Regions from separate parts of the Paenisporosarcina macmurdoensis genome, predicted to be linked through region 1. Evidence: riboswitches for the same ligand, from Rfam matches in the RefSeq annotation. Region 1 holds a riboswitch; each other region holds the start of a gene.
What was found. Region 1 has a riboswitch for S-adenosylmethionine ahead of ACFPYN_RS16410 (O-acetylhomoserine aminocarboxypropyltransferase/cysteine synthase family protein). Riboswitches for the same ligand answer to the same signal wherever they lie in the genome.

Region 1 (5,493 bases):
TAAATCCTTCATAGCCTTCAGTCTTTTCAGGAACTTCTTGTGCTGGCATTTGAGACTGGAACTTCATGGCGATTGTTAAAGCATTGACCATTTTGTTTTTTGCAGAACCTGGATGTACGCTAGTTCCATGCGTGATAACTTTAGCCGCTGCTGCATTAAAACTTTCAAATTGTAGTTCCCCTAGAGGACCACCATCCATTGTGTAGGCATATTTCGCATCAAATTTCTCGACATCAAATTTATGAGGACCACGACCAATTTCTTCGTCAGGAGTAAAAGCAATTCGAAGCTTCCCGTGTTTAATGTCTGGGTTTTTAATTAGAAATTCCATAGCCGTGACAATTTCAGCAATACCTGCTTTATTGTCAGCTCCTAATAATGTCGTACCATCTGTTGTAATTAATGTATGGCCAATATAATTGTTTAGCTCTGGAAAATCGCTAGGAGACATAAATGTTGTTTCATTTAATGTGATGTCGCCACCTTCGTAGCAGTCGATTCGTTGAGGATTCACATTTTTCCCTGTATAATCCGTTGCTGTATCAACATGAGCTAAGAAGCCAATGGTTGGCATTTCATGATCTGTATTGGAAGGCAATGTGGCAAATAAGTAACCACTTTCATCAAGTGAAATTTCTTCCATACCGATAGATGCTAATTCTTTTTCAAGTTCATGCAGTAAATCCCATTGTCCAGGTGTTGATGGACATGTCGAACTGTTTGCATCAGATTGTGTGTCTATTTTCGCATAGCGAACAAGGCGTTCAATTAATATTTCTTGCATCCCATTCCACTCCCTTAATTTCAATAAATCTATTATTAGTTTATCATTATTGGAATCATCTAGGAATAAAGATAATTGCAATTGGCGGTAAAAGAAATAGTATGGTATATTATAAAACGTAATCATTACTATTTAATAAATTGGAGGATATCATTATGAGAGTAAATATCACGTTAGCTTGCACAGAGACAGGCGACAAAAACTATATTTCAACTAAAAATAAACGTAACAATCCAGAACGTATTGAGATGCAAAAGTATTCAAAACGATTAAAGAAAATGACATTGCACCGCGAAACTAAATAATAGGCTTTGTATTTACTGTTGTAAATTGTACATTTGCGTTAGGGGTTGTCCTAAAAGTCATAAAATATAAATATTGGTGTTCCATATTTATATTTAGTAGAAGTTGATTTTCGTTGCAGGCGGACGCTTTCCGCGGGCATGTCCTCAGCCTCCTCGACGAGCAAGCTCGTCTGCGGGGTCTTCCGCTCATGCTATTCCCGCTGGAAAGATATTGGACGAACTGTCATTCGTCCAATATCTTTGCGACGAGTAACCGCAGGAGCAGTCTTTTTTGCCGCCTTTCACTCCAATAAACCATAAGTTCATGTGCAAAACAGACAATTATAACTTTTTACAATGTTCTAAAGTAGGTGCAGAAAAAAGAATCAATTTTCTCCACTTATTTTATATTAGGGACTTATTAGGCAGCCCCAACAAGTTTGAAAACCACATACTTGTGGCTCTCGTTCTCTATGCTTTTTCTTCTTGAAGGTGCATAAATACTCTATTGTTTGTTTTTTATTTTGCCACAAGGGTTCAGTATATTATGATGATACTTATTAAATTTAATTTAACTTAACTCATGCCAATTTATCTTGAAAATAAAAGCAGCAAGAAGAGGCCAAAATAGTATCTTTGGCCGAACATCTATGTCAAGAAACCCTCTATTCTGTAGTAAACCAAACCCGAATAATTATGTGCTTACAGGTCACAAGCCCATCCCTTTTAGTCTCTAGATTTATTGTGCAGCAGGTTTAGCGTCCGAAGCGAACTGGAAACCTGTCATCCTTAATAACGGTCAAAGTTTCGTTTCTTGAATTTTATTACTCCACGCTCTTGCGTGGTTCTTCAATATCAACTGCATTCTTCAACTTAGCAAAGTAGTAAAAGCGATCTTCTCATAAATTTCATGAGGACATCGCTTTTTTCTTTTTCAAAACAGTAGAAACTTTAGGTTCAGTTCCAATCCTTATTCGCAAGATATTTTCTCTATGTTTCCAAATAGCTAAAGTGAAAAGAGTTAGTGAGATGATGGCTGGCCAAAGTCCTTCTGTAAACCAAAATACATACACTAAAAATGTTAAGTATAAAAAAAGAACGCCTAATGGTAAATAGTCAGTTAAGAGAGATAGTAAGATTAGCAATGCCAATCCGACACAACCCATTCTCCAATCGACAGCAAACATTATTCCAATAAGGGATGCCGTTCCTTTGCCGCCATCAAAATTCATCCACAAAGGAAAATTATGTCCGATGATGACAGCTGCTCCCATTAATAAAAGCAGAGTAGGGGTGTCATCAGTAAAGAGACTGTGCTTATGTAATATCCGGGCTAAAAATAGGACAGCGATGAGTCCTTTACCAATATCAAGTAGAGCTACTAAAGCCCCGAATTTCAAACCTAAGACAATCGTTGCATTAGACGCTCCAGAATTTTTTACTCCTTGCTCTTTTACCTTCACACCCGATACCCATTGTGCGATATAGGAGCCATGTAAACTGCCAATAAAATAGCCTGCTAGGATAATCAGTAGCGCAAGTAAAGCAAGATTCATAATCTCAACTCCTTATATCTGCTCAATCATTAAACGTTTGAATATAGTCTGAAGTTTCGAAAAAAATAAATAATTAATTCTTGACTTTTTCTTCCTGTGGAACATATACTGTTTCTCAAGATGGAAAATTGAATCAAATACTCTTATCAAGAGTGGCGGAGGGACTAGGCCCTACGATGCCCAGCAACCGGCAAGTGAAGAACTTGCAAAGGTGCTAATTCCTACAGATTTCTTCATGTGGATCTGAAAGATAAGAGGAGGTATACGCATTTGCGAGCCCCCTCTTCTTAAGTGAAGAAGGGGCTTTTTGTATTCCAAAACTCCTCTTTCTCCTCCACTCTTCCATCTAAACCACAAATCAGGAGGAAAAAACAATGACAAATCTTCAACCAGAAACGCTACTTTTACACGGGGGACAGCAGCCAGATCCAGTAACAGGTTCTCGAGCAGTACCCATTTACAAAACAACTTCTTTTGTGTTCAGAGATACTGAACATGCTCAAAATTTATTTGCTTTGCAAGAGGCAGGAAATATTTATTCTCGAATAGGCAATCCGACAGTGGATGTATTTGAACAACGAATTGCTTTACTTGAAGGGGGTACTGCCGCAGTAGCACTTTCGAGTGGGATGGCAGCCATTGCATTTTCTATTCTAAATGTTGCTGGAACAGGTGATGAAATCGTTGCGGCGAGTAATTTGTACGGTGGGACATATAATTTATTTGCAAACACACTCCCAAGGTATGGAATTACAGTGAAATTTGTTGACTCAACAAATCCTGAGAATTTCCGTGATGCCATTACTGAAAGAACCAAAGCAATATTTGGTGAAATTATTGGAAACCCAAGCCTTCATGTATTAGATGTTGAGGCAGTTTCTAGCATTGCACATGACAACGGAATACCTTTGATTATTGATAATACATTCGCGACTCCATACGGATGTAATCCTATTGAATTCGGTGCAGATGTAGTCGTCCATTCCGCCACAAAGTGGATTGGTGGACATGGCACATCTATCGGAGGAGTAGTAGTGGATGCAGGAACGTTTGACTGGAATAGCGAAAAGTTTCCAGGGTTTACGGAGCCAGATCCAAGTTATCATGGATTGCGATATGCAATTGACGTTCCTCAAGTCGCGTTCGCCATCAAACTTCGTGTTCAATTACTGCGTGACTTTGGTCCGTGTCTAAGCCCAGAGAACGCATTTGCTTTTTTGCAAGGTCTTGAAACATTGCATTTACGTGTCCCTAAACACAATGAAAATGCTGCAGCGGTGGCTGCATATCTAGAGAGTCATCCTGCAGTGGAGTGGGTTAATTTTAATGGATTTGAATCACATCCATCACATCAACTGGCTAATAAATACTTAAAGAATGGATACGGTTCAATTGTGAATTTTGGGATCAAAGGAGGTCGAGATGCTGGTCGGAAAATTATCGATAGCGTTCAAATTTGGTCTCATGTTGCTAATGTAGGTGATGCTAAGTCGCTTATTATTCATCCAGCTTCTACTACACATCAACAGTTAAGCGGAGAAGAATTAAGGAAATCAGGTGTCACTGAAGAATTGATTCGACTTTCAGTAGGATTAGAGTCGGTAGAGGACTTAGTAGCGGATTTAGAGCAAGCGATAGAAAAAGCAATCGTCGTACCGATTTAACTTGGAGGTGAGTTTTAGTGGTAATAGGAAGTGTAGGAATAGGAAACTTCCAAACAGAGTCAGGAGAACTGCTCGAACAAGTCGAACTTTCATATGAATCGTTTGGTCCATCAGATGCACCTGTAATTCTAATTTGCCATGCTTTAACTGGAAATCAATATGCAACCGGAACTCCGGAAAAACCCGGATGGTGGAGCGGGTTAATTGGAGCAGGGAAAATAATTGATACAAATGTATTTCAAGTAATTACGTGGAATGTTCTGGGTGGTTGTTCAGGTTCAACTGGTCCATCAACGATTAACCCCACAACCGGTGAATCATATCGCGCGTCCTTCCCAACTATTACAATTCGAGATATGGTCCATGCTGAAAAACAGGGATTACTCGCATTGGGAATTGATAGACTCCATGCAGTAATTGGGGGTTCACTTGGTGGCATGCGCGTTCTAGAGTGGGGGCTCCTTTACCCAAAAGATATGGATGTACTGGTTCCTTTAGCAGTTACTCCTTATCTAAGTGATACAGGAATTGCCTTTAACTATATTGGTATCCATGCAATCGAAACAGATGCAAACTATTGCAATGGAAACTATATGTGTTCTTCACATATCAAAGGGTTTGAAACAGCACGTATGGCCGGGTTAGTTACTTATCGTAGCGAACAATTACATAAAGACCGTTTTGCTCGAAAAACCACAAGTACTGGTTTGTTTGAAATTGAATCCTATATGAAATATCAAGGAACTAAACTAACAAACCGTTTTGATGCCAATAGCTACCTTACACTGTTAAGAGCTATGAATACACATGATATAGGAAGAGATAGAGGCGGAATTGAACAAGCAGCTAAGAAATATGAGGCAAAAGTTATCGCTATAGCATTCACGCATGACTTACTTTATCCGCCTGAGGACGTGCATTCTTTTACAAAACTAATTCCTAATCGTCAATTTTACTTGGTGAACACGAAATTCGGTCATGATGGATTTTTAGCCGAATTTGATAATTGGGGTGCTCTATTAACGGATCATTTAAGGGCTAAAGAATGGCAAAATATTAAGTGACGCTCTGACTTTGCGGACTAACGATCCTATTGTAAAGTGAGAGATAGTCTAGTATAAGAGTTTACAATAAAATATAGACATAAAGGCATGATGCCAATTACTCAAATGAATTACATTATTAAAAGAATGCTATTGGATAAA
Region 2 (5,493 bases), on a different contig from region 1:
CCTCCGCCTACTCCAATAATGGCATCTACGGCGTAGCTCTGTGCTAGAGCAGCCACTCTGGAAATTTCAGTAACTGTACACTGTCCTTTATAAAAAGCGTGTGTTACATGAATGCTTTTTAGTGTTGGAAAATAGTAGCGTGCTGCATACCATGACTTGACACCTGAAACAATGAGTACTCGTTTGATATTTCTAGACGTTAACTTGTCTTCAAGTTCTTCTAGCACTCCACTTTTACAAACATACTCAGCTGGCGCTCCCCGAATAATGATGTCTTCCATCAGACCCCTTCTCTCTTAACGGTTTGCCATCCACTCTGGTTTACCAAAGCCTTCAAACTCCGAATCAATAATTCCTTCGAATTCTGGTGCTTCCACGATTTCAATTAAGTCTTTCGCTAGTTGTGAGTCTTTATTTGCAGTCGTTACAGCCACAAGGTTACGATAGCGATCTGGCATGTTTTCTAAAATTAATGCATCTAGTAAATCCATATCTGCTGCTAAAGCGAAGTTTCCTGGAACTGCTGCTAAATCTGCACCATCTACTGATCGAGGAAGCTGACCTGCTTCAATTGGTTGGAACACTAAGTTTTTCGTATTGGTCTTAATATCTTTCTCTGACACAGTTAATGGCTCTGCATTTGGATCTAGTTTAATTAAGCCTTGTTCTTCTAAAATTAAAAATGTACGTGCTGCATTTACTGGATCATTTGGAATGGTTATCGTAGCACCGTCTTTCACATCTTCAATAGACTTATAAACATTAGAGTAAATACCCATTGGTGCTGTAGGTACTGTGACAAGTCCCGTTAATTCCATATCATTTTCTTTCGAGAAGTTTTCAATATAAATCGAGTGTTGGAAAAGGTTTGCATCGATTGAGCCATCATCTAATGCAATATTTGGTTGAATGTAATCGCTGAATTCAACGATTTCTACTTTGTAGCCTTTCTCTTCAAGAGCCGGTTGAATGGCTGTTTTCAACATGTCGCTGTAAGGACCTGCTGTACCACCTAATTTTACCGACTTGTCGTTATCCTTGCCTTTTGATTCTTCGTCACTTCCTCCGCATGCAGCAAGTGTCGCTACTAATACAACTAACATCATCGTAAATAAAACCTTTTTCATCTCTGTCTCTCCCCTTTATCGTTTATCTATTGCTTTAGAAGTCCAATCACCCAATTGTTGAATGATTTGAACGAGAACAATTAAAATCACAACCGTGACAACCATAATTGTATTGTCATAACGGTAATAGCCGAAGCGTATTGCCAAGTCTCCAATTCCGCCTCCGCCCACTACACCAGCCATAGCTGAGTAAGCAACGAGGCTAATGATAGTCATCGTCACTCCTTGTACGATGCTCGACTTCGCTTCAGGTAATAACACATCTCTGATAATCATCCAAGGAGTTGCTCCTACTGCAACGGCAGCTTCGATAACACCTTTATCAATTTCGCGGAGTGATGTTTCAACAATTCGAGCGAAAAATGGAATGGCCGCAACCGATAAAGAAACACTTGCTGCTGCTGGACCAATCGTTGAATCAACAAGTAATTTGGTTAATGGAATAAGTGCAACTAACAAAATAATAAACGGAATGGAACGAACCATATTCACAATAAAACCGAGTACGCCTTTTACAAATCGATTTTCTAAGAACAATCCCCGATCGGTAATGAAAAGTACAATCCCAAGTGGTAATCCAATCACAATTGCTACCGTCAGTGAAATTCCAATCATATACATTGTTTGCCCAAATGCTTTGAGGATGTCTGGCCATAATTCAATCACATGCTGGATATCAATGCCCATTTTGTATCACCTCCACTTGCGCTCCACGGCCTTCCATATAGCTAACGGCTCTTGTAATATTGTCCGGTTGGCCTTGAATTTCCATTAAGAACAAACCGAGAGGCACTTCTTGTATGTATTCAATCGAACCGTGCAAGAAATTTCCCCGTACATCAAAATGTTGAACCATATCAGAAATAACACCTTCACCTGCTACTTCTCCTTTAAACATCACTTTCACAATGCTTCCAGTCACTTTAGCCAAAATAGCTTGTGGCACTTCAAATGACAGTACGCTACTAATAAATTCTTTCGTCAGCTCAGCTTTTGGATTTGAGAAAATTTCGTAAACTGATCCTTCTTCTACTACTCGCCCGTCTTGCATAACTGCCATACGGTCGCAGATTTCTTTCACTACATTCATTTCATGCGTGATTAACACAATCGTGATGTTTAATTCGCGGTTTATCTTTTTTAGTAATCGAAGAATGGACAACGTTGTATTTGGATCAAGCGCTGAGGTTGCTTCGTCACACAATAACAAGGAAGGGTTATTTGCTAGCGCACGGGCTATTCCAACACGTTGCTTCTGCCCACCGCTCAGTTGTGCCGGATACACATCTTTCTTATCTGTTAAACCAACCATTTCAAGAAGTTCATTTACACGAGATGTCATTTTTTCTCCTGGCGTATTTGCTGCTTTTAATGCAAATGCAATGTTTTCAGCAACTGTCTTTTGGCTAATCAAGTAAAAATGTTGAAAAATCATGCCAATTTTCAAGCGTGCTTTCCGTAATTCTTCACGCTTTAATTTGGTTAAATCACGTCCATTCACTTCAATTTGGCCACTGGTTGGTCTTTCGAGTAAGTTGATACAGCGTAATAGCGAACTCTTGCCAGCTCCTGAATACCCCACAATTCCGAATACTTCTCCTTCAGCGATGGTGAGATTAACTCGATCAACACCCATGACCAGACCTTTTTTCGTTTTATACTCTTTAGATAAATCATTAATTCGTATCATTACAAGCTCCTTTTCACCTTCTGGAAAACAAAAAATGCCCCTTTCATAATGAAAGAGGCACCGAAAAATGGATTCTGGGTTATCTTTCAGAATGAAATCATTCTGTAGGAATTGGCACCTTCCCAGCTAATGCTGGGGGTTGCCGGACGTCATAGGGCCTATCCCTCGGTCTCTCTTGATAAGTTGTTTCCATATGTAGTTGTATTTGTTGCTCGAACTAAATCTTACGACGTTTCTTAACGACTGTCAAACCTTTTTTCACTTTTCAAATAATGATTGGTAAAGTGACGGTCTACGATCCTCATACACGGGGATGCGTGTACGTACTTCTTCAACCTCTGAGAAATCAACGTCAATTACCGCGTACTCTTCATGTTCAGTGCCGGTCCACAACACTTTTCCCCACGGTGCAATAATCATTGATTGACCATTAAATTGATTGTTTGGATCCGAACCAATTCGATTCACCGCAATGACGAAACATTGGTTTTCAATTGCACGCGCTTGAAGTAAAATCTTCCAATGGTCAATGCGTGTAGAAGGCCACTGTGCTGGAACGAATAACACCTTTGCGCCTGCTAATGCGTGCGCCCGTAACCATTCAGGGAATCGTAAATCATAACATATAACTCCTCCAGCTTGTATAGAACCTAGAGTAAACACATTTTCCTTATTTCCTGCTTGTAGGTATAGATGTTCGTCCATCAAGCGGAATAAATGTGCTTTATCGTATTCACCAACAAGCTCTCCATCGTTTGAATACACATACATCGTGTTATAGAAGTTAGCTCCTTTTTTTGTTGAAACCGAACCGCCTACGATATGTATGTGATAGGTTCGTGCTAAATTGGAAAGAAACTTTTTCGTACGCTTTCCTTCGATGTCGGCGAGGTTTTCTAACTCAGTTAAAGCATAAGCAGTATTCCACATTTCTGGTAAAGCAACGAGCTCTGCCCCTTCACTAACCACTTTTTTAATTAACGTTTGAACGTTGTGAAAATTTTTTTCAGGGTCAGCAAACGCAACGTCGAGCTGAATGCATGCGATTTTCATGGATACACCACCTATAGACAAGATACTCAAAAGGTTATAAGATTTGGCTGATGATTGCAACTATTTCAGAAAATGAGGAAATGCCATGGAACTCTCAAAAAAACTACAACAATTGCCTCCACAGTTTTTTGCTTCTCTTGTACAAAAAGTTGGAGCTGCGGTCGCACAAGGTCGTGATGTAATTAATTTAGGTCAAGGAAATCCTGACCAACCAACACCTCCACACATCGTACAAGCTTTACAACAAGCTGTTGAAAATCCAGTTACCCACAAATATTCGCCATTCCGGGGAATAAGCGAATTGAAAGAAGCTGCCGCTAACTTTTATAAACGGGAATACAACGTTGATATCGATCCGTTGACGGAAGTAGCTGTACTATTTGGAACAAAAATCGGACTTGTTGAATTGCCAATGGCCGTATTAAATCCGGGAGATTGGATGCTGCTACCAGACCCTGGATACCCTGATTATTTATCAGGAGTTGTGATGGCCGGCGTACACTATGAAACGCTTCCACTTGTAGCAGACAATAACTTTTTACCAGATTACAATTTACTTTCTGAAGAAAGTAAGGAACGTGCAAAACTAATATATCTTAACTACCCAAACAACCCTACTGGAGCGACGGCTACCCTTGAATTCTTCAACGAAACCGTTGCATTTGCTAAAGAAAATGGGATTGCCGTATCACATGATTTCGCCTATGGTGCCATTGGATTTGAAGGAATAAAACCAGTAAGTTTCTTGCAAGCTGAAGGCGCAAAAGACATCGGAATTGAAATGTACACATTATCCAAAACATATAATATGGCAGGATGGCGTGTCGGATTTGCTGTCGGAAATACACAAATAATTGAAGCCCTAAACTTGATTCAGGACCATATGTTTGTAAGCCTATTCCCAGCTATCCAACACGCAGCTATTGCTGCATTAAATGACAATCAAACATGTGTACACGAATTAGTCGATCGCTACGAAAAACGACGCAATGTCTTTATAAACGCATGCAACCGCATTGGATGGCAAGTGGAAGCGCCTAAAGGATCCTTCTTTGCATGGCTACCCGTTCCTAAAGGCTACACGAGCCAGAACTTCGCTGATAAACTTTTAAATGAAGCAGATGTAGCTATAGCCCCTGGAAATGGCTTTGGCGAGTTTGGTGAAGGCTACATTCGTGTAGGATTGTTAGTAGATGAAGCTCGTTTAGAAGAAGCCGTTCAGCGTATTGGCAAACTAGCTCTTTTTTAACGAAGGATAGCTAGTTAGAAAAGACATGATTAAAGGATTATCGGGATTTTATATAGAGTAGTGGTTTTATTCGGATTGCACTGTGATTTATTCGGCTTGAAGTATGATTTAATCGGCTTCAAGACCCATTTATTCGGCTTGAACCGTGATTTATTCCGTTTCGCCCATATTTTCCCACAGAAAACCTCCTCGAGGGTCTATTCGAGGAGGGCCATTTTGATTGGTTTTGTTTTCGCTACGCTACTGTTGGGTGAGCAACACATTAGAGAAGTAATTTGATTGTTAAAGATCAATTGTTTCCTCGAACTCTTTGTTCCTCCTCTTTGTCGCACACCTTCGACTCAATAAAAAAAGACACAAAAAAACCGACACCC
Region 3 (5,493 bases), on a different contig from region 1:
TCACGAGTGCAGAAGGGGTAAACGGAAAACATAACAATAAAAATAAAGGTCCAAAACCATGAGTTTCAACCCAATGTATTAACTTTTGAACACGTTCATGTTTGGTCATGACTCCAAGAAAGCGTGCACGTCCATATTTTCGAATGATTAAAAACACAATATAAGAACCAATAGTTGTTCCTGCCCAAGATATTAAAAAACCTATCCATAAACCATATGCGCTAGCATTGGCAAAAACGAATGCAAATAGGGGTAAAAATGGTAAAAAAGATTCTAAAAATGGCAATAAGAATCCGATTAGAGGTCCAAGTGATTTGTAATCTCTAGTTAGTTCTAATAAATTTTCTGCGGTTAGCCAATCAAACATGTTCCTCATCCTCAAAAATAGTATAGGTATTGCCAGTTTTCCCGAGACAAGCTCGCATCAAACATATTGATAGGTAATGATCAGGTGTATAACAGACATTGTGTCACGCGTGTTCACATAACAGTGGGTTTGGTTACCTGAAAAAACCAAGGTGTCACCTGTATCTAATTTAATTTCTTCAGCTTCCAATATGATTTGTATCTCCCCTTGGATAACTGTTAACGATTCCTCGACTCCATCCATATGAGCAACACTTTCATACGAACAGTGTGGATCTAACTCGATCCTGTAAAATTCCCATCCACGTTCCGGGCTATACGGAATGACGGAAAATACGCGATAGCGGCCTTCATCTTCTGTTAAGAATGGAATTTCTGAAGATGAGATTTTCTTTAAAGTAGATTTTGGTGCTTGTAAAAGAGAAGAGAAACTAACTTTCAGCCCATCTGCAATTTTCCAAATAGTTGATACGGTTGGATTAGACTCCCCTTTTTCCATTTGGGCAAGTTGCGCTTTACTGACATCGGTCAGTTTCGCAATATCATCTAAACTCATACCACGTTGATGTCTAATCTTTTTTAGTTGAACACCTAAATTACGTCTCATCTGTTCCATAATTTCACCTCTCATTGTTTATTTTAACATACAGATGTATAATCTATTAAACATTCAGCGAGAGGAGCATATGACATATGACATTTATGAATGGCATTCGAGCCGGTTTAAGCATAGCTATCGGTTACTTTCCAATTGCTTTAACTTTTGGCTTACTCGCTAAAACAAGCGGCTTATCTATGTGGGAAGCAACGGCCATGAGTATGTTTGTTTTTGCAGGTGCTGCTCAATACATATCTTTAACCTTAATTACAACGGGCGTTGATCCCATATTAATTGTTTTAAATACGTTTGTCGTTAACATTCGTCACTTTCTAATGACGGCTTCATTGAATGAAAAGATGCAGCCGGATGCACGTTGGAAAAAAGCCATTTATGCATTTGGCGTTACCGATGAATCATTTTCCGTATTAGCAACACAAAAACAAGAAACAATCAGGACCTCCTTTGCTGCAGGTGTCATATTGATCTCCTATGGCAGTTGGGTGGTCTTTACTGCTCTCGGCCATGTCATAGGCGCAAATTTACCCGCGTTCCTCCAAGCAGCCATGTCTATAGCATTATATGCAATGTTTGTAGGCTTGCTCGTTCCTTCAATGAAAGGCAATCGAAAAGTAGCATTGCTTGCCTTGTTCGGGGCAGTTATTCACAGTGCCTTGTATTGGAGCGGCTTATTATCAACTGGTTGGGCCATATTAGTCGCCACTTTAGGTTCGGCGATTTTGGTTGAAATTCTATATACCCGGAAAGGACGTGTCGCTTAATGGAGAAGTGGTATTGGTGGATGATTCTTGGAATGGCGATTGTGACCTATATTCCGCGAGTTGTTCCGTTAACCTTTTTAGAAGGACGTGAATTACCGCCGCTCGTTAGTGGTGTCTTAAGAAATATTCCCTTTGCTGTATTAGGTGCATTGATATTTCCTGCCATTCTTTTTGTTCAAGAAGGCCATTTATTATTTGGCTTGATAGGTGCCATCGCAGCATTCGCGTTAGCGTTTGCTGGAGCAAATGTGATACTCGTTGTTATGGGTTCAATTGCCGTATTGGCTTTTTATAGCTTGATAAGTTGATATTGTTGTTCCTTATACACTTCGCCATTCATGAATTAATTTTAATCTATTTGGATCTAAAACTTACATATTATATAATTGTCTGAATAGTTTTACTTTTTAATAAAGGTTGACGATTTATTTCGAAAGGCGTAAAGTCAAAATCAATTCTTGCAACAATTTTATAGCAACACATCACTTTCTTATCTAGAGAGACCGAGGGACAGGCCCTTTGACGTCTCGGCAGCGGGTTCAACATAATTGTTGAACACTGTGCCAACTCCTGCAAGCGAACGCATGTAATCGCTTGGAAGATGAGAACGAGATGGTTTTCCGTAAATTCGGAGAGCCTTCTTTTTCTTGAGTATAAGAAAAAGAAAGCTCTCTTTTTTTCGTTCAGAGATAGAAAGTTGATGCGCTAAAATTGCTTGCGGAATCAATTATTTCTCACTACATGGGGTTCCCCACTTCCTGAATGACAATAATTGACCATTCTTCAATAAGGAGGTTTCCCAGTTCACAGGAATTTATTTCAACACACAGATTCATAAGTAATCCAAGACTTTTTTAATAAGGACCTGTAAAAAAATGATGTTGAAATTGGAGAACAACTGGAAGAGTATAATTGCGCCTAGTAAGTAAACATAATTCAACAGAGTCAATAATAAAAAATTGGAGGAACATAATATGACATTGGTAATTGATTCGAAATCTCGCATTTATGAAAGTATTGATAGCCACGCTGAGCGATTAATCTCATTGGCAAAAGAAATCCATGCGAAACCTGAAATTGGTAATGAAGAAGTCTTTGCTAGCTATTCTTTAAGCGAGTATTTGCGCGAATTTGGTTTTGAAGTGACTCTTAGTGTGGCTGGTCATGACACTGCCTTTTATGCTGTTAAAGATTCTGGTGTGGAAGGCCCTACTATTGCTTTCTTAGCAGAATATGATGCACTTCCAGGCTTAGGTCATGCTTGTGGCCATAATATAATTGGCACAACAAGTGTTGCTGCAGGTATAGCCCTATCAGAAGTATTGTTTGAGACTGGCGGAAAAGTTATTGTACTTGGAACTCCTGCAGAAGAAGGCGGTCCTAACGGTAGTGCAAAAGGAAGCTTTGTTCGACATGGTTTATTAGAAAATGTGGATGTTGCTTTAATGATTCATCCATCAGGACGTACAAGTTTGACTAGCCCCACCCTTGCTGTGGATCCACTTGATTTTCATTTTTATGGCACAGCAGCACATGCTTCTGGTTCTCCTGAAAAAGGCATAAACGCATTGGATTCGGTCATTCAATTATTCAATGGCATCAATGCCCTCCGTCAACACGTCACTAGTGATGTACGCATTCACGGTATCATCACACATGGTGGCGATGCACCGAACATTGTGCCTGACTATGCATCCGCTCGCTTTTACATTCGTGCAGACACATGGGCTAAAACAGAAGCTGTAAGTACACGTATTCGTGCGATTGCAGAAGGTGCTGCTTTATCAACTGGTGCAACCGTTAAAGTTGAACGATTCCAAAATGAAGTTCAGGACTTCGTCTTAAACAATGTACTAGACAGTGTTTTACATGAAGAATTGGAATCACATGGTGAAGTAGTATTCTCAAAAAGAAGCCGAGGGTTAGGCTCAACCGATGCAGGAAACATCAGTTATGTCGTACCGACAGCACATCCTTATATTAAAATTGGACCTGACGAATTGATTGCTCATACAAATGAATTTCGTGAAGCCGCAAACTCTGATGTTGGTTACAAGGCTCTAGTTACTGGAGCAAAAACACTTGCCGGAGCAGGTTATCGCTTATTGAGTGAACCAGCATTACTTCATCAAGTACGAAAAGCACATGAAGTAGCACTTAAAGCGAAGGATGAAAAATAGATGTTTAAATCATTCGAGTGGCTCATTCGCCGCTCGTTTTTTTGTTGCCGCTCCATTCTTTTCATCAAAAAAAGTGAATGGCCATTTAGCCACCCACCGTTAAGAGAACTTTGGAAAATTGATGTAAAGACCCATAACGCCGACTTTTCCCTTAGAGAATCTCATTCTAGCTCGACACTTGAGTTGGAATGATGAAAGTCTGACTTGTTAAGGACATCCACTGAAGCTGGATGTCCCCATTTTTGTTGAAACGCTCGTAGTCGACACAGAACCGCTGATAGTCGACAAAGATTCGCCGATACCCACGTCTTTTGCGCTGATAGTCGACACGAATCCGCTCATAGCATTCAGAAATCCGCTCATAGCAGCTACGACACTGATTCATGCAAATACAAGCATTGATACAAATACTAGTACTATAAAAGCAATTGTATAATCTATCGCTTTATTGCCATTGACTCATTCCGCCACGTACATTCACGACGTTCGTAAAGCCAGCTTTCTTTAATATTCCAGCTGCACGAGAACTACGCATGCCACTTTGACAAATAACATATGTTTCTTTTGTTTTATCAAGTTTATCTAATTTAGAAGGAAGCTGATCAAGAGGGATGTTTTGGAATTGTGAAATCTTTCTGCCTTTATACTCTCCTGGCGTTCTAACGTCTACAAATTGTTTTGATTTATCATTCAGCATTCCTTTTAAATCCGTTGTAGAAACTGTTTTAACTCCTTTTGCCGGCATCATGCGCCATGCGATAAATCCTACTACCACTGCTATTAATAACCATTCCATTAAAATCTCCCCTATCTACTTTTCATAAGTAATTGAACAGCTTGTTTAACATGTTCATCTGAAGAATTTCCCTCGGCAATGCTTGTCCGAACACATTGCTCCAAGTTCTCACTGACAATTAAACCGATTGTGCGATCTAGCGCACCTTTGATTGCACTTAGTTGTGTTACGACATCGTTGCATTCGCGGGCTCCCTCAATCATTCGAATGACACCCTGAAGTTGTCCATCCACTCGATTTAAGCGATTTGTAATTTGTTTTGAATAATCCATCTGTCTTCGCTCCTCTATTAGAAAAACACAACTTACACCAATGAAATAGTGCAAGTTGATGTCTTTTCTCATACTGAAATTACTTCCTGATCAGTATCGTTTTAAAGAGGGTTATCGCCCTCAAATTTAAGCTTTTACTAACTCTAACACGCGGTCAGGATCAAATCCTAAAACCCATTGACCATTAATGTTTGTTTGTGGAACGCCCATTTGACCAGTTGTGTCCACTAGTTTTTGTGCAGCTACAGCATCAGCTTGCACATTCACTTCTGTGAAAGCAAGTTCATTTTGTTGCAAGAATGATTTCATCATGTCGCAGTATGGACAAGTGTTAGTTGAGTACACCGTGATTTGTGGTTTCATTTTCATTTCCTCCAATTTTATGCTTTCTTATAGGCAGCATAGCCACCAGCTAAATGTTTTACGTTTTTATATCCAAGAGATTTCAATACACTTGCACCAATTGCAGATCGAGCACCAGCTTGACAATGCATTAATA

Region 2: another riboswitch for S-adenosylmethionine. It lies ahead of ACFPYN_RS04925 (methionine ABC transporter ATP-binding protein); the one in region 1 lies ahead of ACFPYN_RS16410 (O-acetylhomoserine aminocarboxypropyltransferase/cysteine synthase family protein).
Region 3: another riboswitch for S-adenosylmethionine. It lies ahead of ACFPYN_RS01100 (M20 family metallopeptidase); the one in region 1 lies ahead of ACFPYN_RS16410 (O-acetylhomoserine aminocarboxypropyltransferase/cysteine synthase family protein).

Annotation. Positions count from the first base shown of each region.
Region 1 covers NZ_JBHSRI010000025.1:550,900-556,392, forward strand. The annotation lists gene pepT (peptidase T) at 1-784, opposite strand, end outside; gene rpmG (50S ribosomal protein L33) at 940-1,089, shown strand; gene ACFPYN_RS16405 (glycerol-3-phosphate acyltransferase) at 1,977-2,624, opposite strand; SAM riboswitch class I at 2,765-2,881, shown strand; gene ACFPYN_RS16410 (O-acetylhomoserine aminocarboxypropyltransferase/cysteine synthase family protein) at 2,999-4,288, shown strand; gene metX (homoserine O-acetyltransferase MetX) at 4,306-5,352, shown strand.
Region 2 covers NZ_JBHSRI010000004.1:123-5,615, reverse strand. The annotation lists gene ACFPYN_RS04940 (iron-containing alcohol dehydrogenase family protein) at 1-281, opposite strand, end outside; gene ACFPYN_RS04935 (MetQ/NlpA family ABC transporter substrate-binding protein) at 297-1,127, opposite strand; gene ACFPYN_RS04930 (methionine ABC transporter permease) at 1,143-1,814, opposite strand; gene ACFPYN_RS04925 (methionine ABC transporter ATP-binding protein) at 1,804-2,817, opposite strand; SAM riboswitch class I at 2,894-3,002, opposite strand; gene ACFPYN_RS04920 (carbon-nitrogen family hydrolase) at 3,076-3,870, opposite strand; gene ACFPYN_RS04915 (pyridoxal phosphate-dependent aminotransferase) at 3,956-5,119, shown strand.
Region 3 covers NZ_JBHSRI010000002.1:245,558-251,050, reverse strand. The annotation lists gene ACFPYN_RS01120 (TVP38/TMEM64 family protein) at 1-367, opposite strand, end outside; gene ACFPYN_RS01115 (helix-turn-helix domain-containing protein) at 425-982, opposite strand; gene ACFPYN_RS01110 (AzlC family ABC transporter permease) at 1,060-1,746, shown strand; gene ACFPYN_RS01105 (AzlD domain-containing protein) at 1,746-2,054, shown strand; SAM riboswitch class I at 2,234-2,354, shown strand; gene ACFPYN_RS01100 (M20 family metallopeptidase) at 2,721-3,926, shown strand; gene ACFPYN_RS01095 (rhodanese-like domain-containing protein) at 4,372-4,722, opposite strand; gene ACFPYN_RS01090 (metal-sensitive transcriptional regulator) at 4,734-4,994, opposite strand; gene ACFPYN_RS01085 (glutaredoxin family protein) at 5,121-5,357, opposite strand; gene ACFPYN_RS01080 (MBL fold metallo-hydrolase) at 5,375-5,493, opposite strand, start outside.